3 regions of the Pantoea stewartii genome follow, and region 3 is predicted to be linked to each of the others. Evidence: predicted binding sites of a transcription regulator. Region 3 holds the regulator's gene; each other region holds the start of a gene.
What was found. Region 3 encodes PurR, which represses purine synthesis genes. Its sites were predicted from a motif close to CANGCAAACGTTTGCNTG; they were not measured.

Region 1 (7,763 bases), 1.5 Mb from region 3:
GCGCGCGCGACGGCCTGTTTAAAGCGGCCGAAGGCGGGACGCTGTTTCTGGACGAAATTGGCGATATGCCGCCCGCGCTGCAGGTTAAACTGCTGCGGGTCATACAGGAGCGTAAAGTCCGGCCGCTTGGCAGCAACAACGATATTGATATCAATGTGCGGATTATCTCCGCCACGCACCGGGATTTACCGAAAGCGATGGAGAAAAACGAATTCCGTGAAGATCTCTTTTATCGCCTGAACGTCGTTAACCTGAAAATACCGGCGCTGCATCAACGTACCGAGGATATTCCGCTGCTGGCTAATCATCTGCTGCGCCAGGCCGCGGACCGTCACAAACCGCAGGTGCGCAGTTTTTCGGTGGATGCGATGAAGCGCCTGATCTCCGCCAGCTGGCCTGGTAACGTGCGTCAGTTAGTGAATGTGATTGAACAGTGCGTGGCGCTCAGTTCCTCGCCGGTGATCAGCGATGCGCTGGTAGAGCAGGCACTGAGCGGCGAAAACAGCGCATTACCAACCTTTGTCGAGGCGCGTAATCAGTTTGAACTCAATTACCTGCGCAAGCTGTTGCAGATGACCAAAGGAAATGTGACCAACGCGGCGCGTCTGGCTGGACGTAACCGTACTGAATTCTATAAGCTGCTGTCACGTCACGAACTGGACGCCAGTGACTTTAAAGAGTAATTTTCTGCCGCACCAGCCTGCAGCATGGCCAGCGACATTTATACTTAAAAAATCCCTCTGACCACGGAGGGCGCGAGGAAAGGGTCTGACATGAAAAAGATCGATGCAATAATTAAACCATTCAAACTTGATGATGTGCGCGAAGCGCTTGCTGAAGTCGGCATCACCGGGATGACCGTAAGCGAAGTGAAAGGCTTTGGCCGTCAGAAAGGGCACACGGAACTCTACCGTGGGGCAGAATATATGGTGGACTTTCTGCCGAAGGTAAAAATTGAAATGGTGGTAGGCGATGATATCGTGGACACCTGCGTCGAAACCATCATGCGCACCGCGCAAACCGGCAAAATTGGCGACGGCAAGATCTTTGTTTTCGATGTCGCTCGCGTAGTGCGTATCCGTACCGGTGAAGAAGACGAGGAAGCGATTTAATCGTGTCCTTGTCGAAAGCCCGCCTGTCGCGGGCTTTTTTATTATTACATCACTTTATGCGGACCAAACACCTCATAGTGAATCCTGTCCGCCGTCACGCCGACCGCCAGCAGCTGCTGAATGACGAACTGCATAAAGCCCAGCGGCCCACAAAGATAGAAGTGGGTATTCACCTCCTGCAGACGTGGTGAAACGCTCGCCAGATCCATAAGGCCTTGCGCATCATAACGACCTGCATCGCCCTGATTTGGCTCGCGATACCAGATATGTTGGGCAAAATCAGGCAACAGGGCACCGGCCGCGCGCACTTCATCTGCAAAGGCATGCTGCTGGCCGTTTTCAGCGGCATGTAACCAGTTGACCGCTGCCGGGTGCTGCCGGGCAGCCAGCGCATGCAGCATGGCCAGCATCGGCGTTTGCCCTACGCCCGCTGAAATCAACGTGACCGGCGTCGTCGGACTTGCCTGGAGAAAAAAATCCCCGTGTGGAGGCGTCAGCTGAATCTCATCGCCTGCTTTGGCCTGTTGATGCAGCCAGCCTGAGACTCTTCCCCCGGCTTCCTGTTTTACCGCAATTCGGTAGGTCTGCGCATTGCTGACGGTGGTGAGTGAGTACTGACGAATTTGCTGATAACGGAAGCCCGCTGGCTGCAGATGCAGTGACACATACTGCCCCGGCCTGAAGGACGCAATGGATTTACCATCAACAGGAGCGAGGGTAACGCTTTTGATCACGTCACTTTGTTGCTCAATCGCGCTGATGAAGAAGGCTCTCGTGCCGCGCCAGCCGCCTTGCTGGTGTGCCGATGCCTGATAAAGGGCTTCTTCACGCTGGATAAAGATATCGGCCAGCACTGTGTAGGCGCGTCTCCAGGCGGCGAGCACCGCTTCGCCAGGATTCAGCATGGCGTCGATAGAGGCGAGTAAATACTCACCCACAATTTTATATTGCTCAGGCTGGATAGTCAGGCTGGCGTGCTTTTGGGCAATTTTTTCGACGGCTGGCCGTAGCGCCGTCAAATTGTCCAGATTGGCCCCGTAGGCGCAAATCGCATTAAACAGCGCTTCACGCTGTGCGCCATTGCGCTGGTTAGCCCTGTTAAAGACATGCTTTAACTCTGGATGATGAGAGAGCATCTGACCGTAAAAATGGGCCGTCAGATCGGGGCCGCATGCCGCAATCGCGGGAAGGGTGGATTTCACAATGTGAATCGTCTGGGCATCAAGCATGGGAATACCTTACTTAAAGTTGCATTTTAAATGCATCTTATAGCCGGGTGTTTTGTTCTGTAAATAGCGTTGTGGTTTACAGGAAGACTGAGCGGCAAATTTTCAGACGGATAAATGGAAAATTTCCGTTACAGGGTGCGGGGAAAAACAGCGGGAAACCGCTTGCAAAGCGAGCCAAAAACACATCGCCAATGCGAAGCCAAACGTTTGCGTAAAAAGAGGGGATTGGCCCTACCGTCCCCTGGTAAAAGGGTTTACACTGTCTGCCTTCGCCCTTTGGGGGCGTAATTTGCCGATTTAAAGATAGCCAGTCAGGAGATGCGGATGTTAAAGCGTGAAATGAACATTGCCGATTATGATGCCGAGTTGTGGCAGGCGATGGAGCAAGAGAAAGTGCGTCAGGAAGAGCACATTGAACTGATTGCTTCTGAAAACTACACCAGCCCGCGTGTAATGCAGGCGCAAGGTTCACAGCTCACCAATAAATATGCTGAAGGCTATCCTGGCAAACGTTATTACGGCGGCTGCGAGTATGTAGATATTGTTGAGCAGCTGGCTATCGATCGTGCGAAAGCGCTGTTTGGTGCAGATTATGCCAACGTACAGCCGCACTCAGGTTCACAGGCTAACTTTGCTGTGTTTACCGCCCTGCTGCAGCCAGGCGATACCATTCTGGGTATGAACCTCGCGCACGGTGGTCATCTGACGCACGGTTCGCCTGTTAACCTGTCGGGCAAACTCTACAATGTCGTGCCTTACGGTATCGATGAAACCGGTAAAATTGACTACAACGAACTGGCTGAGCTGGCAAAAACGCACCAGCCTAAGATGATCATTGGCGGTTTCTCTGCGTACTCGGGTATTTGCGACTGGGCCAAAATGCGCGAAATCGCAGACAGCGTTGGTGCCTGGTTGTTTGTGGATATGGCGCACGTTGCGGGTCTGATTGCGGCTGACGTTTACCCGAACCCTTTACCGCACGCGCACGTTGTGACTTCTACAACCCACAAAACGCTGGCCGGTCCGCGTGGCGGCATCATTCTGGCGAAAGGTGGCGACGAAGAACTGTACAAAAAGCTTAACTCTGCGGTTTTCCCTGGCGGCCAGGGCGGCCCGCTGATGCACGTCATTGCGGGTAAAGCCGTGGCGTTCAAAGAAGCGATGGAACCCGAGTTCAAAACCTACCAGCAGCAGGTGGCAAAAAACGCGAAAGCGATGGTCGAGGTCTTACTGGAACGCGGTTATAACATCGTGTCAGGCGGCACTTACAACCACCTGTTCCTGATTGATCTGGTGAGCAAAAACCTGACCGGTAAAGAAGCGGATGCGGCACTGGGCCGTGCCAATATCACCGTGAACAAAAACAGCGTGCCGAACGATCCGAAAAGCCCGTTTGTCACCTCCGGTGTACGTATCGGTACCCCAGCGGTCACGCGTCGTGGCTTTAAAGAAGCGGACGTGCGTGAACTGGCCGGCTGGATTGCTGACGTGCTGGACGATGTGAACGACGAAGCCACGATTGAACGCACGAAGCAAAAAGTGCTGGATATCTGTGCGCGCCTGCCGGTTTACGCCTGATCCCGTCAGGTGAGTCAACAGTGGAAAAAGGATGGCCCCGGCCATCCTTTTTTATTGCCCGTCTCACGTGGCTCTGACAAAGTATCGGCCTCTTAACACGACCGGTCACACTATTGCTGGAGGGAACATGGCAATCGGCTCCGCCAGATGGCTTGGATTAAGCTATTTCACCTACTTTTTTTGTTACGGTATTTACCTGCCTTTCTGGGGCGTCTGGCTAAAAGGCGTGGGACTGAACCCCGAACAAATTGGCCTGCTGCTTGGCTGCGGCATGGTGGCGCGTTTTGTAGGAAGTTTGTTCATCGCCTCGCAGGTTAAACATCCTTCTCAACTGATTACGGCGTTGCGGCTGCTGGCGCTGCTGACCTGTCTTTTTGCCGTGGGATACTGGACTGGACAACAGTGGTTGTGGCTGCTGTTAGTGATGACCGGCTTTAATCTGTTTTTCTCCCCGCTGGTGCCTTTAAGTGATGCGCTGGCGGCGACCTGGACGCAACAAATTGGTCTGGCCTACGGGCCGGTGCGCCTCTGGGGTTCTCTGGCCTTCGTCATCAGTTCGTCGTTGACCGGTATGCTGGTGACGGCTTTTTCATCCCAGGCGATTTTAATGCTGCTGTCAGCGGGCGTCATAAGTATGCTGGCGGGCATGTTGCTGACGCCGCAAACACACCCTCAGGGCAGCGAACGCAAGAGCAACGTCAGCGGTGGCTGGCAGGCCTGGCGCGATCTGATACGGGAAAACGCGGTCTGGCGTTTCATGGTGTGCGTCACCCTGCTGCAGGGAGCGCATGCGGCCTATTACGGCTTCAGCGCGATCTGGTGGCAGGAAAGTGGCTATTCCGCCTCGCGCATTGGTTATCTGTGGTCGCTTGGCGTGGTGGCAGAAATTGTGATCTTTGCGCTGAGTCACCGTCTGTTTCACCGCTGGCAGGCGCGCGATTTACTGCTGCTTTCCGGCGTTTGCGCGTTAATTCGCTGGAGCCTGCTGGGGGCCAGCACGGCACTGCCGGTGTTGATTGTGGCGCAAATTCTCCACTGCGGTACGTTTACGGTCTGCCATCTGGCAGCCATGCGTTTCATTGCTTCACGGCAGGGTGCGGAGGTGATTCGGTTGCAGTCGCTCTATTCGGCGCTGGCGATGGGCGGCGGTATCGCCGTGATGACGATGATTTGTGGCGTGCTGTTTACCCATCTTCATGGACAGCTGTTTTGGGTGATGGCGCTGGTGGCGCTGCCTGCGCTGTTTCTGCGCCCGCGTCAGGACTCCAGCAAATAGCGAATGCGTTGCTGATGATATTCGGTCAACGGCAATTCTGCATGGATCAGCGGGGGCGAAAACAGCGGCAGGGAGGTGACGTAAGGCGAGATGATCAAATCAACTTCGCGCGGCGCGCCGTCGCGCTGAAAGTCATCCACATGCTGATAGGTGATATTAACGGGTAATAAGGTGATTTCCCGGATCTGCTGCTCAACGTCCTGTTCCAGCGCCGGATCGTCACCGGTCAGGAGCAGCACCTGTTTTTCCTGAAGGGCGCTGCTCTGCATCAGCCAGGCACCAAAAATAATGGTTATCAGACTGACTTCTTCCGGTTTAAAACAAATCGCGTATTCCTGCTCAAACGCCACCAGCGCCTGCTGAGTGGTTCGCAGCAGGCGCGGATAAAGCCTGGTTACGTCTTGTGCCACACTGTCATCAATGCCAATAGTAAAGTAAGTGCGATCCAGCGCCTGCGCCAGGTGCGTATACAGTTGCTGCTGGAGTTCGGCACGTTCAGGAAAAGGGGCGCCTGACGAAGCCTCGAAGTCATCGATCAGCTGATGCGTGGCGCGCATGAGCCGCTGTTCACTGGCGTGACGGATGGCGTCCGGATGCGGCGCGTGGATGAGGCTGAACAGTAATGTCCAGAAGTCGGTTTCACTCGCATCCGGTGCGAGATGGCACCGTTTTTTCCAGTGACGAATGACATCAGTGGCCGCGCGGCGCTCCGCCTTCATCGCCAGCCAGGCCTGCTGTTGTGCAGTAAAGAGGGCAGGCTGGCGCTGGCACAGGCCGTATTTCATAAATATTTGTAAAAAGAGGTGATCGCGTGTACTGAAAGGGCGATCAAGGCACAGGCTGCAGTGCTGGATGAGTGCCTGTAGATTGGTTTCATCGTAGAGCGCCTTCTCAATTTTCATTTGCTTAAGGCGCTGGCGAAGCGGTGTCGCAAAATGCTCACAGACAAACGTCTGCGACAGACGCAAACTGCGCCGCAGGTTATGTATAAGACAAATTCGTCTGTCCAGCTCTGTACCATGAATGCGCAAGCTGCCATCCACCATTTGGTGAAGTTCCAGTTGATGATAGCGCTGTATCTCATCACCCACGGCGGCAATATCTTGCCTGGCGGTGGCAGCATCCACGCCGTTAAGCAGGCTTAACCGCGTGAGCGTCAGCACGGGAGTGGGCAGAAACAGCAATAACAACAGGTGGCAGCGACGCTGAGAAACGGTGAAGAGTGGTGCTGAAGATGTAGCAGAACTCATCAATCAATATTCCCGCTGGCTATTTTTAGCTAAGAATAGTCAACTGCCCTGACCGGTGAAGGGTTTACCCGGTTTTTTGTTCAGAGGTTTAAGGCGGGTCACAAAATTTTGTTACTTATGAAACCTTTTTATCAGGAACGTTACTTTATAACATTATGAAACGCATGTTTTTCGCACTGCTAACCCTGATAAGTTCGTCAGCACTGGCACATCCTCACAGCTTTATTGATATGAAAACGGAACTGGTTGCTGACGGCGATCGGTTTACGGGCCTGAAAATGATCTGGACCATGGATGAAATTACCTCCGCCGATCTTCTTTACGACGCGAGCGATGCGAAACCGGGCACCGTGGTCTGGAAAAAACTGGCAGCCGGCGTGATGGCGAATGTGCTGGGACAACATTATTTTTCTGAAATCTGGCATAACAAGCAGCGGGTGAAGTTCTTGAATCTACCAAAAGAATACAATCTGTCACGCAGTGGCAACAAAGCGGTGCTGGAGTTTGTGTTGCCGCTGGCCGAGCCACCCACATTAACCGGTCAGCGCTTTGAGATTCTCACCTTCGATCCCACGTATTTCGTCGACATGTTCTATGACAAGCCTGACGCCTTAACCGTGCCGCCAGCGTTGCAGTCACGCTGCGCCTTCACCTTGCATACGCCAAAGCCGAATGACTCGTTGAAGCAGTATGCCTTATCGCTCGACAAGGCCGATGCGCCACCCGAAGAGATGGATCTGGGCAGGCAGTTCGCGCAAACGGTGATTCTGACATGTCACTGACGACCATAGCGCGGCCCAAAAAACGGCTGTGGCCACTGGCAGTATTCATGGTCGGGCTGGTGACGGCGGTCAGCGCGATCTGGCTGTACTGGCCGCAAATTCTGCTGCAAAGTGTGCTCTGGCAAAAAATTCTCAATCGCGAGATGACGCAGCTCCTGCAACAGGTCGCCGAACATCCGCACCGGGCTGGCCTGTCATTACTGGCGTTTAGTCTGGTGTACGGCATCCTGCATGCGTTAGGACCTGGGCACGGTAAGGTTGTTATCACCACTTTCCTGGCCACTCATCCGGCAAAACTGAAAACCAGCATGAAGCTGACGCTGCTGGCATCGCTGTTACAGGGTTCAGTCGCGATTGTTCTGGTAACCCTGATGCTGGTGGTATTGCACACCTCATCACGCCAGTTGCATCTGAGCAGTTTCTGGCTGGAGAAGGGCAGTTATCTTCTGGTGATTGCCCTGGGAATCTGGACAGGTTATCGGGCGGTCAACTCTCTGTGGCGCCTGTTCCGACCGAAACCGGCGATGAACATTCGT
Region 2 (7,763 bases), 1.5 Mb from region 3:
ATCAGGCGAAGTTCAGTTTAATTCCGATGGTGGTGGGCACGCTGAAAGCGGCCAGTATGGCGCTGCTTTTTGCCACGCCGCTTGCCCTGGCTGCTGCGATGTACACCGCCTGGTTTATGGCACCGGGTTTACGTCGTTGGGTGAAGCCTGCGATAGAGATGATGGGGGCGCTGCCCAGTGTGGTGATTGGGCTGATTGCCGGATTATGGTTAGCGCCCCATGTCGGTCAGGCATTAACAGGAATTCTGTTGCTGCCTGTCACGCTGGCGGGCAGTCTGCTTGGCTGCGGTATTCTGGCCCGCCGCTTACCGGCCCGCTGGCGGCAGCCGGGCCATGAGGTTATCCTGCTGCTGCCCGTGCTGCTTATTGTCGCGGCGTTAACGCTCTGGCTACCCACGCTTATCGTGCCGGATGCCGGTGACTGGCTGCCGCATTACGCGCAGCGTAATCTGCTGATAGCGGCGCTGGCGATGGGGTTTGCGCTGGTGCCGATGATTTTTACGCTGGCGGAAGATGCGCTGTTCAGCGTTCCGGCGTCGCTGGGGCAGGGCTCACTGGCGCTGGGCGCCACGCCGTGGCAAACGCTGACGCGGGTCGTGCTGCCGGGAGCGTCGGCCGGCATTTTTGCCGCGCTGATGATTGGTTTCGGACGGGCCGTAGGCGAAACCATGATTCTCTTAATGGCCACCGGGAACACGCCGCAAACTGAAGGCGGCCTGTTCAGTGGCCTGCGCACGCTGTCAGCCAATATCGCGATTGAAATGCCTGAGGCGGCCGTTGGCAGCGCACATTACCGGATTCTGTTTTTAAGTGCGCTGGTGCTGCTGGTCTTCACGTTGATGATCAATACGGTTGCCGAGCTTATCCGCCAGCGTCTGCGCCTGCGTTTTAGCCAGTATAAGGAGCAGGCATGAAGTCGATACGACAAAACGATCGCTGGCGTTGGCTTACGGCGGGTGCCGTGACGGTCTGTTTACTGGCCTTTACCCTGTTGATCGCGCTGCTGGGATGGCAGGGGCTGCGCGCGTTCTGGCCCCATCGCGTCGATCTCTATCAGTTCACACTGCCTGATGGCAGCAAAACCCGTGTACTGGGCGAAACGCTTGAGCGGCAATCGCATTATCCGGCGCCTGCCGCCGCGTCAGACGGCAAACCGGGCGACGTACATCGCTATCTGATTAAGACAGGCAACCGGGACTGGGCCGCGCCTGACTTTCGGGCGGTGCTGAGTCAGCAGGCACCGATTGTCAGCCAGCCGGACGACGTGATGGTGCTGCAGCGCCGCAGTCAGGGGAATGCCTATGGCTGGTTTGTCGGCCTGCGGGAAGAGAATGATGTTCTTACGGCAAAAGACATTATGGCGCTTCTGCAACAGCGCCTTGAACAGGTAAAGCTTATCGAGCAGCAGGCCAGCGAGATGCGTCGGGTCGATATTGCCCGGTTGAATGAACAACTGGACCAGTTGGACGATCAGGCTGAGCATCAGCGCGCGGCAAAGCAGTTCGATTTGCAGGCGCAGTCAGAATACGAGGCCAACCAGGCGGCGCTGCAACGCCGCCTTCTTCAGCTCAATGACAGGCTGAACAGTCTGCAAGCGGAAAGCCAGCGTGATGCGCTGATTCTGCGCGATGTGAACGGCACTGATCACCGCATTCCTCTGTCGCAGATTGTGGAAGCCTGGCAACCTAACGCGATGAGCCTGATGCAAAAAATGGGGCATTTCTGCCAGCAGGTGTGGCGCTTTATTAGCGATTCGCCTGCCGAAGGGGAAAGCGAGTTTGGCGTGTTTCCGGCGATATTTGGCACGGTGCTCATGGTGCTGCTGATGTCTGTGGTTGTGATGCCGCTGGGCGTTATCGCGGCGCTGTGGCTACATGAATATGCGGAACGCAACGCGTTGACCCGTCTGGTACGCATCGCCGTGGTCAACCTGGCGGGCGTGCCCTCGATTGTTTATGGCGTATTTGGGCTGGGCTTTTTTGTCTGGCTGGTGGGCGGCACGGTGGACCAGCTGTTTTACAGCAGCACCTTGCCCGCCCCGACATTTGGTACGCCCGGTTTGCTGTGGGCGTCGCTGACACTGGCCCTGCTGACCTTGCCGGTGGTGATTGTCGCGACGGAAGAAGGGCTTTCCCGCATTCCCGACAGTCTTCGGCAGGGCTCGCTGGCGCTGGGGGCGACCCAGGCCGAAACGCTCTGGAACGTGGTATTGCCTATGGCCGTTCCGGCCATGTTAACCGGCCTGATTCTGGCCGTGGCACGTGCCGCAGGCGAGACCGCGCCTCTGATGCTGGTGGGCGTGGTTAAAATGGTGCCGGAACTGCCGGTAGATGCGGTGTTCCCTTACCTGCACCTCGACAGAAAATTTATGCATCTGGGCTTTCAGATCTACGATCTCGCCTTTCAGAGCCCTAATACCGAAGCCGACCGGCCGCTGGTTTTCGCCACGGCGCTGCTTCTGGTGCTCATTATTCTGTTGCTGAACCTGTTAGCTATGGGCCTGCGTCACCGCCTGCGTGAACGCTATCGCCTGATGACTCAATAACTGACGATGACTATGATGCCCGAAACTGATATTGCGCTAACCGTTGATCATCTGTCGCTCTGGTACGGTGAGCGCCAGGTGCTTCAGGATGTCTCGCTGCAATTGCCCAAAAATCGCATCACCGCATTGATTGGCCCGTCCGGCTGCGGCAAATCAACGCTGCTGCGCTGCTTTAATCGTATGAACGACGTGATTGATCGCTGCCGCATCGAAGGGGACATTCTGCTGGATCAGCAGTCGATTATGCGACCTGCTCAGGATGTCTCTGCGCTGCGTCGCCGGGTCGGGATGGTGTTTCAGCGGCCCAATCCGTTCCCCAAATCGGTTTACGAAAATGTGGTGTACGGACTGCGGCTGCAAGGGGTGCGCGATAAGCGCGTACTGAATGAAGCCTGCGAACGGGCACTCCGGGCGGCGGCGCTGTGGGGTGAGGTGAAAGATCAGCTGGCACAGAATGCGCTGACGCTTTCCACGGGGCAGCAACAAAGGCTGGTTATCGCCCGCGCTATCGCGATTGAGCCGGACGTCCTGTTACTTGATGAGCCAACATCCGCGCTGGACCCGATTTCTACCCTGGTGATCGAAGAACTGATGAGCACGCTCAGGCAGCATTTCACGCTGGTGCTGGTCACCCACAACATGCAGCAGGCTTCACGCGTGTCGGATTACACAGCCTTTATGCATCAGGGATCGCTGGTGGAGTTTGACACCACAGACAGGATTTTCACCACACCACAGGTGCGCCGGACAGAAGATTACATCACCGGGCGTTACGGTTGAAAGGGCAGGGAGCCTGGCTCCCTGAGCATTAATCGTGGGCGTAGCCCTGAGCGGGTAAGGGATGACCATCCAGCCAGGCTTTTCCCTCACGCATGGTCAGTCGGCCTTCGGTAAACCAGTTAATTACCAGTGGGTAGATGGCATGTTCCTGATGCTGCACGCGTTCGGTAATCTCGGCCTCGCTGTCTTCAGCAAACACCGGCACCTTGGCCTGCAAAATGACCGGGCCACCATCCAGTTCATCGGTCACGAAGTGCACGGATGTACCGTGCTCCTTATCGCCGTTTTCCAGCGCCTGGCGGTGCGTATGCAGACCGGGATATTTCGGCAGCAGCGACGGATGAATGTTCAGCAGACGGTCAGAGTAATGCGCCACGAAGCCCGGACTCAGAATGCGCATATAACCCGCCAGCACCACCAGATCCGGTGCATACGCATCGATCTCAAGCATCAGTTGCCGATCAAAACTGTCGCGATCGTTAAAGTCACGTGCATCCAGCGCTTTTGCCGGGATCCCGGCCTCCTGCGCGCGAACTAAACCATAGGCGGAGGCTTTGTTACTGAACACGGCAGCGACGCTGCCGTGAATACGCCCGTTTGCACAGGCGTCGAGGATGGACTGAAGGTTACTTCCGTTACCCGAAATCAGTACAACCAGCTTTTTCATGAATGAATAACCACACGCTCTTCCGAGTCTGAGGCGTTAATCACACCAATTTTCCAGGCGTTTTCCCCGGCAGCACGCATCAGGTCAACGGCCTTATCCGCGTCAGCCGGGCTCAGCGCGATGATCATGCCCACGCCGCAGTTGAAGGTGCGATACATCTCATGACGACTGACATTGCCCGCCTGCTGCATCCAGCCGAACACGGCAGGCCACTGCCAGCTTTTCTCGTCAATCACCGCCTGAGTATTGTCGGGCAGGACACGCGGAATGTTTTCCCAGAAACCGCCACCGGTGAGGTGAGCAATCGCGTGCACATCCACCTGCTCAATCAGGCTGAGGATGTTTTTGACGTATATGCGCGTCGGCGCCAGTAAGTGATCGGCCAGCGGTTTGCCTTCCAGTTGCTCAACCAACGGATCGGTGCCGCTGACTTCCAGAATCTTACGCACCAGGGAATAGCCATTTGAGTGCGGGCCGCTTGAGCCCAGGGCGATCAGCACATCACCGTCCTGAACCTTGCTACCGTCAATGATTTCTGACTTTTCAACCACACCGACGCAAAAGCCCGCGACATCGTAATCTTCGCCATGATACATGCCCGGCATTTCAGCGGTTTCGCCGCCCACCAGCGCACAGCCTGACTGCAGACAACCTTCGGCGATACCGGTGATGACCGCCGATGCGGTGTCCACATCCAGCTTGCCGGTCGCGTAGTAATCCAGGAAGAAGAGAGGCTCCGCGCCCTGTACCACCAGGTCGTTAACACACATAGCAACCAGATCGATACCAATGGCATCGTGACGTTTGAGATCCATCGCCAGACGCAGCTTGGTGCCCACGCCATCGGTGCCGGAGACCAGCACAGGCTCACGGTATTTTTGCGGCAGCGCACAAAGCGCACCGAAGCCGCCTAGTCCACCCATGACTTCCGGGCGACGCGTCTTTTTCACTACGCCTTTAATACGGTCAACCAGAGCGTTACCAGCATCAATATCAACACCGGCGTCTTTGTAGCTGAGAGAGGTCTTATCGGTCACTGCGAGGTCCCCACGCGAGTTGCGGTTGGTGGTTTAATATAAAGCGCGGCAATTCTATCAGCGCAGGCAAACGTTTGCGAGTCTCAGATTGCGTCCCCGACAATTTTCATCAATCCTTATTTTATGCGGTGGATTGCGCAAGCACATGTGGCGCGATGTTAAAAAGGCGGTATAATCCCGCGATTTTTTTTAGCTCAACTCACTCCGGGAGAACAACAATGAAGATCGTGGAAGTTAAACACCCGCTGGTCAAACATAAACTGGGACTGATGCGTGAGCATGATATCAGTACGAAGCGTTTCCGTGAGCTGGCCTCTGAAGTGGGCAGTCTGCTGACCTATGAAGCCACGGCCGATCTGGAAACCGAAAAGGTCACCATTGAGGGCTGGAATGGCCCGGTTCAGGTTGATCAAATTAAAGGCAAAAAAATCACCGTTGTGCCCATCCTGCGTGCCGGTCTGGGCATGATGGAAGGCGTACTGGAGCACGTGCCCAGCGCGCGCATCAGCGTGGTAGGCGTGTACCGTGACGAAGAAACGCTGGAGCCTGTACCTTATTTCCAGAAGCTGGTGTCCAACATTGAAGAGCGCCTGGCGCTGGTGGTCGATCCGATGCTGGCGACGGGCGGCTCCATGATCGCCACTATCGATCTCCTGAAAAAAGCCGGCTGCAGCAGCATTAAAGTGCTGGTGCTGGTCGCTGCGCCAGAAGGCATTGCCGCACTGGAGAAAGCGCACCCGGACGTGGAGCTGTACACCGCCTCCGTGGACCAGGGCCTGAACGACAAGGGCTACATCATTCCGGGCCTGGGTGACGCGGGCGATAAGATTTTCGGCACCAAATAGTGACCTGTTCAGGCGGCTTCATGCAGCACCTTGCTGTCAGCCTGCAGGCGCAGGCCGAGCCGCTTTTTTTCGCAACAGCCAATAACCTTCATCAGCCGACCAGAGAGTCGGCTTTTTTTTGACCAAAAACAGACTATCAACTCAAGGGGACTTTTAATGACTCGTCGCGCTATCGGCGTTAGCGAACGGCCGCCATTACTGCAAACGATTCCGCTCAGCCTGCAACATCTGTTCGCCATGTTCGGCGCAACGGTGCTGGTACCCATCCTCTTTCATATCAACCCGGCTACGGTACTGCTGTTTAACGGTGTCGGGACGCTGCTGTATCTGTTTATCTGTAAAGGCAAGATCCCCGCTTATCTGGGATCCAGTTTTGCCTTTATTTCACCTGTTTTACTCCTGCTGCCGCTGGGTTACGAAGTGGCGCTGGGGGGATTTATTCTCTGCGGCGTGCTGTTCTGTCTGGTCGCGTTGATCGTCAAAAAAGCCGGTACCGGCTGGCTGGATGTGATGTTTCCGCCTGCAGCAATGGGCGCTATTGTGGCGGTCATTGGTCTGGAGCTGGCGGGCGTCGCAGCAAACATGGCGGGCCTGCTCCCTGCTGAAGGTCATGCGCCTGACGGGACAACCGTGCTGATTTCGCTGGTCACCCTGGCCGTCACCGTTTTTGGCTCGGTGTTATTTCGTGGCTTTATGGCCATTATCCCGATTTTGATCGGCGTGCTGGTGGGCTACGCGCTTTCCGCTTTTATGGGCATTGTGGACTGGCGCGGCGTGGAAAATGCGCCGTGGTTTGCATTACCGACGTTTTATACGCCGCGTTTTGAATGGGTGGCGATGTTAACGATCCTGCCCGCCGCGCTGGTGGTGATCGCCGAACACGTGGGCCACCTGGTGGTCACGGCCAATATTGTTAAGCGTGATCTGGTCCGTGATCCCGGCCTGCATCGTTCCATGTTCGCCAACGGTTTATCGACCGTCATCTCGGGTTTCTTTGGATCCACGCCAAACACCACCTATGGTGAAAACATTGGCGTAATGGCCATTACCCGCGTTTACAGCACCTGGGTGATTGGCGGCGCGGCCATTTTCGCGATTTTGCTCTCCTGCGTGGGCAAACTGGCAGCGGCTATACAGGCGATCCCGGTGCCGGTCATGGGTGGCGTCTCCTTGCTGCTGTACGGCGTCATCGGTGCCTCCGGTATTCGTGTCCTGATCGAATCCAAAGTGGACTACAACAAAGCGCAAAACCTGATTCTGACCTCCGTGATCCTGATCATTGGCGTCAGCGGCGCGAAAGTGCACATCGGTGCCGCCGAGCTGAAAGGGATGGCGCTGGCGACGCTGGTTGGCGTTGCGCTGGCGTTGATTTTCCGCGTCATTTCCCTGCTGCGCCCGGAAGAAGTGGTGCTTGATGCAGAAGAGACACGCGACACATCGTCATGATGAAGGCCTGAAGACGCGGGCAGGGACGCCCGATTCATCTCTTCGCAAAAACTATGATAGACTGCCCCCGATTTTTGCCTGTTCGCTTGCTGAGGTGCTTCTGAACACGCCGGCACAATTGTCATTGCCACTCTATCTACCTGACAACGAAACCTTTGCCAGCTTCTGGCCGGGGGAAAACCCCTCGCTGATCGCTGCGATAAAGGGGGCGCTAAGCCAACAACATGGCAGCTATCTCTACTTCTGGTCGCGCGAAGGAGGAGGGCGCAGCCATCTGCTGCACGCTGCCTGCGCTGAAATGTCCGCGCGTGGTGAAGCCGTGGGCTATGTACCGCTGGATAAGCGCACCTGGTTTGTTCCAGAGGTGCTGGACGGCATGGAACAACTGCCGCTGGTTTGCATCGACAATATCGAATGCATCGCGGGAGAAGAAGCCTGGGAAA
Region 3 (7,763 bases):
TCTTGTTGTCATCCGCATGCGGGTATTGCAAAAAAAGCAGCCCTGTTATCAGGGCTGCTTTTTTATCGGGAAACCGCTGACGCGCCGTCGCGTTTCGTCGCCCCGGCATCTCAGCCAACCGACCTGAGCCGGTTCGGGCAATGCGCGGCGCTAAACCGCAGCGCGTCCTGTTACCGTGCTACGCGCAATCCTCCCTCTATGCCTCGGCTAAACACCACCTGCCATAGCTGGATCTCGCGGGCGCGAAACGCACCCGCGCAGGCATTCAGATAGTACGTGAACATGCGGCGGAAGCGTTCGTCATAGCGCCCGGCAAGCTGCGGCCAGGCATGTAAGAAGCGTTCGTGCCAGGCCATCAATGTCGTGTCATAGTCCGCGCCAAAGTTATGCCAGTCTTCCATAATAAAATGGGGTTCGCTGACGTCGGCGATATGGCGCAAAGAGGGCAGGCAGCCGTTCGGAAAGATATATTTGCCAATCCAGGGATCGACATGCATATCCGTTTTGATCGCGCCTATTGTGTGAAGCAGGAAAATCCCGTCAGGCTTCAGGTTGCGATCGACCGTAGCAAAATAGGTGGGGTAATTTTTAGGCCCGACATGTTCAAACATGCCCACGGACACAATGCGGTCAAACTGCTGATCGAGATCGCGGTAGTCCTGCAACAGGATTTGGACATCCAGCCCCTCACAGCGCTGTTGAGCCAGTTTTTGTTGCTCTGCCGAGATGGTTACGCCCTGAACGCTCACGCCATAATTTCTGGCGGCAAAGGCCGCCAGGCCGCCCCAGCCGCAGCCGATATCCAGCAGGCGCATTCCCGGTTTGAGTTGCAGCTTGCGGCAAATCATATCGAGTTTGGCTTCCTGCGCCGCCTCAAGCGTGGTGGCGTCTTTCCAGTACGCGCAGGAATACTGCATGTAAGGATCCAGCATCAGGCTGAAGAGATCGTTGCCTAAATCGTAGTGGGCTTTACCCACCTGCCAGGCCCGCTTTTTGGATTGCAGGTTCACCAGACGCGCCAGCGCAATACGCAGGATGTCCTGAATATGATGCGGCAGTTGCTCGTCGAGTTTATGCTTCAGCGCCCGATGAAAAAACATATCCAGCCGCTCGCATTCCCACCAGCCATCCATATAACTCTCGCCCAAGCCCAGGGATCCTTTCTGCAGAACGCGTTTGAAAAAATCGGGGTGTTTAACCTGAATATCCCAGGGCCGCGAACCGTTAATTTCAATATCGGCTTTTTGCAGTAACTCCTGAACGATGCGATACCAATGGTTACGTTCGATGCCTACTTCTTCTACACATGATGAACTCATAGCCACTCCATCATCAGAACCGTCAGAACCTGAGAAAAAGCAGGAGCTGTTTCTCAGGATTATGAGAAAAGTCACAGATGACGCCTTGCGCCAGACAACAAAAAGGGTACAGAGAAGAGAAAACGTCGGTATCCATGCAGCGTTGCTCACACAGATGCCGTCACAGCCTGAAGGCTGTGTGAAACATTTTTATTATGATGACAGTGCGAGTGGGTCTGGCAGAGGAGGCACACTGGCAGACCCTGATTCAGTCAGTGAAAACGGGTAACACGCAAATCGTTGCCTCAGTGATTATCCTGGCAGGGATGTGCAGATGAGGCAATATCAGTTTGTGCGCCGGCGCGGCGCTTTAACTGATAGCCCATCCATGCCAGACCAATCGTCACCATCATAATTAGCGTGGTCGTAAACAGAGCCTGGATCAAGCCTGCGGACACCGCAAGGCTGGCGGCAAAACAGAGTCCGAGCTGAAGCGTGTTCTGCAATGCCGCCGCTTTCCCGGTGGCATTTGGGAAGGGCAGCAGCGCACTGGACACCACAATCGGATAAATCGCGCCATTTGCCAGCGCCATGCCGCAGAACGGCACCAGTAACGCCGTGAGTGACGGGCTTCCCGAAAGCGCGACGGCAAACAGCGCCCCGACACTCAGACTATAGACGCCGAGCAGCCACGGCAGCAGCGTTGCGCCAGAAAACCGGTTGAGCAGCGCACGGCAGCCAAACCCGCCGATTAAAAAGGCGATGGTTTGGGGAATATAACTGAGCCCGATATCCGCAGGAGACAGACCAATTTCAGCCAGAATAAACGGCGAACCCGTCAGCCATGCAAAAAAACTGGCCGAGCAGGCGGAATACATCAGTACGTTACCGCTGTAGGCACGTGCGCGCAGCAGCGTCAGAAACCCAGGCTGCGAAGCAGGGGAACGTTGATTTTTTTGCGGCGAAGGCAGGCGCAGCGTGACCAGGATGAGCGCCACAGCAATTCCCGTCAGCACCGCAAAAATGGCGCGCCAGTGAAAATGGCCGATCAGCCAGGCGCCCAGTAACGGCGCCAGGGCGGGAGACAGCGCGACGAGCGGCATAATGGTAGCAAAGACTTTATTGGCCTGTGACTGAGGATAGCGATCAACGACCAGCGCCTGCCAGCTGACGGCCGCCGCGCACACGCCGATAGCCTGTACAAAACGCAGTACCAGCATCAGGATCACATTATCTACCCACAACATACCCGCACAGCCCAGAGCAAACAGGACGAGGCCTGCCAGCAGCACCGGCTTACGCCCCAACCGATCAGATAAGGGGCCCCAGACCAGTTGACCACAGGCAAAACCGGCCAGAAACAGACTCATGCTGGCGCTGATCATCCCGGCTGACGTGCTAAAACTTTGCTGCATAGCGCCGAAGGCGGGCAGGTACATATCGGTTGCCAGAAAGCCCAGCATACTGAGCACGGCAAGATAGGGAATAAAGCCTTTTGAAGCGGACATCGGGTTCTCATCAGTTGCAGAATAAACGCGGGGCAGTGTAAAAGCTGTACTTCACGCTGTGAAACGGTAAAATTTGCCTGTTGCTGTTAAAAATTTTGAAGGCAAATTATGTGGTCTGAATATGCGCTGGAAGTGGTGGATGCGGTCGCACGCGGTGGCAGCTTTAGCGCGGCCGCCCAGGAACTGCACCGTGTGCCTTCTGCCATCAGCTATACCGTTCGCCAGCTGGAAACCTGGCTGGCTGTGCCGCTGTTTGAACGCCAGCACCGGGAGGTGATTCTCACCCCGGCGGGCGAGCATTTTGTGCGGGAAGGGCGCAGCGTTATCAAAAAAATGGATGCCACACGACGTCAGTGTCAACAGCTCGCCAACGGCTGGCGCGGTCAGATTGGTATTGCCGTCGACTGCATCGTCAAACCGCAGCGGACCCGGCAGTTTGTCAGGGATTTTTACCGCCATTTTCCCGACATGGAGTTGCACATCAGCTATGAGGTCTTTAACGGCGTCTGGGATGCGCTGGCAGACGGGCGAGTGGATGTGGCGATAGGTGCGACACAGGCGATTCCGGTGGGGGGGCGTTTCGCCTTTCGCGATATGGGCACCCTGAACTGGCGTTGCGTGGTGGCGCGTCAGCACCCTCTGACGCAGGTTGCTACGCTAGATGATGAGGCGTTGCGCAACTGGCCTTCTCTGGTGCTGGAAGATACGTCGCGCGCGTTACCGCGTCGTATGACCTGGGCGCTGGATAACCAACGCCGGCTGGTGGTCCCGGACTGGCAAACCGGTCTGGACTGTGTGCGCGCCGGTTTGTGTGTCGCGATGATACCGGGCCATTTAGCGCGGCCCTTACTGGACAGCGGCGAGATGGCAGAGCTGAACTTACCGCAGGCGTTTCCGGAAAGTCCCTGCTGCGTCAGCTGGGCGGAAGATCGCGCATCACCGGCGCTGGGGTGGTTACTCCAGTACCTGGGCGATGCGCAAACGCTAAATCAGGAGTGGTTGAGCGAGGATTAACGGCGATAATCGCGATAAGGACCATAGCCCACCGAACGTCGCTCAATAAGCGTCGGGTGGACTTCAATTGTCTGCGACTCTTCCCGCTTACTGGTGATGCGATCTAACAACATCTCCAGCGCTTTCTCACCCAACTGGGCTTTAGGCTGATGCACCGTGGTCAGTGCCGGGGTGAAATAGCGCGCATTGCGCACATTGTCGTAACCGATGACGGAGATATCCTGCGGCACGCGCAGGCCCATTTCGTCGGCCGCGCAGATTGCGCCCATCGCCATGATGTCGCCCCCACAGAATACGGCGCTTGGGCGCTGCTTCTGTGACAGAATCTGCTGCATGGCCTGATAGCCAGATTCGGGTTCAAAGTCACCCTGCACAATCCATTCGGCACGTGGCTGAATACCTGCTTCTTCCAGCGCCTTGAGGAAACCGGCATGGCGACCGCCTCCCGTGTTACGCTCCATCTGGCCGGGAATGGCACCAATATCGCGATGACCACGCTCAATCAAATAACGTCCTGCCAGATAACCGCCCTGGAAAGCATTGTCCAGTACGGTATCGGTAAAGTCGGCACGGGATTCGCCCCAGTCCATCACCACCATCGGAATATTGCGGTTCGCTTCCAGCATTTGCAGCAGATCATCCGGATACTCTGAACACATCACCAGAAGCCCGTCAACGCGCTTTTGCGCCATCATCGACAGATAGGCGCGCTGTTTTTGCAGGTCATTATGTGCGTTGCCCAAAATCAGGGTATAGCCTTTATCGAAGCAGTGATTCTCAATGGCTTCGATAATTTCAGCAAAGTAGGGCGCTTCACTGGACGTGGCGAGCAGGCCCAGCGTTTTGGTGTGATTCACCTTCAGGCTACGCGCGACTGCGCTGGGAGAATAATGCAGTTCCCGAATCGCTTCCCACACCGCTTCGCAGGTATTTTCTGCGACAAAGCGCGTTTTATTGATGACGTGTGAGACGGTCGTGGTGGACACGCCCGCACGCTTCGCCACATCTTTAATTGTTGCCATGTAAATCGAACTCCCGGGCCTATCTAAATTATTGATAAGCATATTGTTAAACGTTTGCGTCAGCGGACGGTTATTTCTGCGAAAAACATCGCTTTTCTGTCCGGTATTGAGTCATCAGGGCAGGAAATAACGTCTGAAAAGGGCGCGGACGCAACCGATATTGCGCGCTGTTGCGCAACAAAGGGGGGATTCTAACAAGGCTGTGCGGATAAAACGAGATTTTTACCCACGCGTATGTGAAAATGCTTTCACCTTACAAACGTCAGGGTTAAAGGAGAGGGGATGAGTACCGATTTAAAACTGTCATTAATGACGACGGCAGCCGCACTGTTAATGATCATCGCGTTTAGCTTCACCGCTATTCTGCACTAGCCGCATTCGTTTGCAGCGACGCTATACTGGCTGACTGGCTGACTGGCTGACTGGCTGACTGGCTGACTGGCTGACTGGCTGACTGGCTGACTGGCTGACTGGCTGGCTGACTGGCTGGCTGACTGGCTGACTGCGCGTCCAGCCTTGCCGGTGATACGTCCTGTCTGTCAGACCGTATCACCGGCAGGTGCGGCATTTTCGCCTGGAACATCCGGCTGCACAATCGGGGTGAGGTGGGCAATAAAAAAGCCGGGAAGTTGCCTTTCCCGGCTTTTTTGTATGAAGGACGTTTAGCGAACGGTCTTTGGCGTCATAACGCGACGCGCACCAATATAATGGCGCTGCCAGTAATCTTCGCTCAACGCACTGATTTGAATATCTTTACCGGTACGCGGTGACTGAATGAATTTACCGTTGCCCAGGTAAACCCCGACATGATCTGCGGTTCCACGCCCGTTGATGCGGAAGAAAACCAGATCGCCTTTTTCAAGGGATTCGCGGTTGACCGGTGCTGCATCCCGCAGATGGTACATTTCGTTAGCGGTACGGGGGATCTTAAACTTCACGACGTCTTTGTAGGCGTACCATACGAGGCCACTGCAATCAAAACCCGTATGGGGCGATTTGCCTCCCCACTGATAACGCTTGCCAAGTTGCCCCATCAGTTTTGCCATCGCCGTTTCACGCGCTTTCTGGTAACGCTGGCGATGCGCTTTACTCATTTTAATGGTGCCGGTTTCGGTATTGTCTGCCGTTAACGCCTTCGCAGCACGTTGATGACCATACCGTTTTTTGCTGGCGGCATTGGCGGCGACTTTTTTGCTCAGCGTCTTGTGCGAGGCAGTCGTTTTAGCGAGCGTTTTGTGCGTGGTGGTGTGAGAGGTCGTTTTGCTGGTTTTCGTGGTCTTACTGACTTTCTGAACAGCGGAGGTGCGACTTTTTTTAGATGAGGCTTTAACCGCGCGTCGTTTGCGCCGATCATCGTCGCGCGCACTTTTTTTCTCTACCTTATGCAAGCTGGCCTTAACCGTCGCATGCGGGGAGGCAGCAGCGATGTTAAAGAAGAGTTGCGCAAAAGCCAGAATAAGAAGCGTAATGATTGAACGCATAGTCCGTTTACTGGTTAAGCTGTCAGATCAAACAGGTCTCTGACAAAGTTAAGAAAAATCTGATCACCGATCAGCGCCGAAGTCATTCTAGTCCAGTTTTTTTTAAAAGAGTAAGTCCTTTTTTTATTAATTGATGGCCTGGATAAAAATCAGGCATAAATCAGGAATTTCAGTCTCTTATAACAGCAAATTCATTGCAAATTATGAATACATTCATAGTCTTTGTCACAGTTTCCTGCGAATGCCTGACCAGCCTACTTAGCAAACATGGCGATTTAACGTCGGACGAGCCAAAATCTCGTTTTCAGTCCTGGCGTGAAGTCGCTACAATAAAGAAACACGAAGTGACGAATTAAGGAAGGCAATAATGAGTACTGTAGAAAAAATTCAGCGCCAGATCGCAGAAAACCCGATCCTGCTGTACATGAAAGGTTCGCCGAAACTGCCAAGCTGCGGTTTCTCTGCGCAGGCGGTCCAGGCGTTGTCTGCCTGTGGTGAGCGCTTTGCTTACGTGGATATTCTGCAGAACCCGGATATTCGCGCAGAGCTGCCAAAATACGCCAACTGGCCCACGTTCCCGCAGTTATGGGTTGATGGCGAACTGGTCGGCGGCTGCGACATTATTGTTGAAATGTTCCAGCGCGGCGAGTTGCAGCCGTTAATCAAAGAAACCGCTGAGAAGTTTAAAGAAGCGGAATAACTGAAAAAGGCCGACCTCGTCGGCCTTTTTTACGCGCGTTACTCGGTTGTTTCTCCACCCGTCGCCGACGCTTCCGTTACAGCTAACGGCCAGCCTCCCAGCCGTTTCCAGCGGTTAACCAGCTCACAAAATAAGGTCGCCGTTTGCTGTGTATCATAGAGCGCGGAGTGCGCCTGACTGCTGTCGAATGCCATTCCTGCGGCTTTGCAGGCTTTCGCCAGCACGGTCTGGCCCAGCACCAGTCCGCTCAGCGCAGCCGTGTCGAAGGTCGCAAAGGGATGAAAGGGATTGCGTTTCAGGCCCGCACGTTCCGCCGCCGCATTCATAAAGTTCAGATCAAACGTGGCGTTGTGAGCGACCATGATGGCGCGGTTGCATCCGGTCTCTTTGATGCCTTTTCGCACCATTTTAAAAATGGCATGCAGGGCCTCATATTCGCTGACTGCGCCGCGCAAAGGATTCGTGGGATCGATGCCCGTAAACGCCAGCGCTTCAGGGTGCAGGAGCGAACCGACAAAGGGTTCCACATGAAAATGCAGCGTCTCGTCGTGATGAAGCCAACCCTCATCATCCATTTTCAGGGTGATGGCAGCGACTTCCAGCAGCGCATCGGTTTGCGCATTAAAGCCCGCCGTTTCAACATCGATCACGACAGGATAAAAACCACGAAAGCGTTGATTGAGTGCGTTGGGGGAAGACGATTCAGGCATCAGGATCTCATTGCAGAAAAAGGGCAGCGC

Region 1: the regulator PurR is predicted to act here: its motif matches at 2,538-2,555, upstream of glyA (serine hydroxymethyltransferase).
Region 2: the regulator PurR is predicted to act here: its motif matches at 5,093-5,110, upstream of purM (phosphoribosylformylglycinamidine cyclo-ligase).

Annotation. Positions count from the first base shown of each region.
Region 1 covers NZ_CP049115.1:1,722,856-1,730,618, reverse strand. The annotation lists gene glrR (two-component system response regulator GlrR) at 1-683, shown strand, start outside; gene glnB (nitrogen regulatory protein P-II) at 774-1,112, shown strand; gene hmpA (NO-inducible flavohemoprotein) at 1,157-2,341, opposite strand; gene glyA (serine hydroxymethyltransferase) at 2,666-3,919, shown strand; gene G5574_RS08170 (3-phenylpropionate MFS transporter) at 4,047-5,195, shown strand; gene csiE (stationary phase inducible protein CsiE) at 5,177-6,445, opposite strand; gene G5574_RS08160 (DUF1007 family protein) at 6,601-7,227, shown strand; gene G5574_RS08155 (nickel/cobalt transporter) at 7,218-7,763, shown strand, end outside.
Region 2 covers NZ_CP049115.1:1,629,534-1,637,296, reverse strand. The annotation lists gene G5574_RS07720 (ABC transporter permease subunit) at 1-914, shown strand, start outside; gene pstA (phosphate ABC transporter permease PstA) at 911-2,545, shown strand; gene pstB (phosphate ABC transporter ATP-binding protein PstB) at 2,558-3,325, shown strand; gene purN (phosphoribosylglycinamide formyltransferase) at 3,354-3,992, opposite strand; gene purM (phosphoribosylformylglycinamidine cyclo-ligase) at 3,989-5,029, opposite strand; gene upp (uracil phosphoribosyltransferase) at 5,248-5,874, shown strand; gene uraA (uracil permease) at 6,031-7,320, shown strand; gene hda (DnaA inactivator Hda) at 7,415-7,763, shown strand, end outside.
Region 3 covers NZ_CP049115.1:177,964-185,726, forward strand. The annotation lists gene cfa (cyclopropane fatty acyl phospholipid synthase) at 171-1,319, opposite strand; gene punC (purine nucleoside transporter PunC) at 1,604-2,806, opposite strand; gene punR (DNA-binding transcriptional activator PunR) at 2,915-3,820, shown strand; gene purR (HTH-type transcriptional repressor PurR) at 3,817-4,842, opposite strand; gene cydH (cytochrome bd-I oxidase subunit CydH) at 5,125-5,214, shown strand; gene G5574_RS00825 (hypothetical protein) at 5,201-5,425, opposite strand; gene G5574_RS00830 (C40 family peptidase) at 5,505-6,323, opposite strand; gene G5574_RS00835 (Grx4 family monothiol glutaredoxin) at 6,688-7,023, shown strand; gene rnt (ribonuclease T) at 7,062-7,733, opposite strand.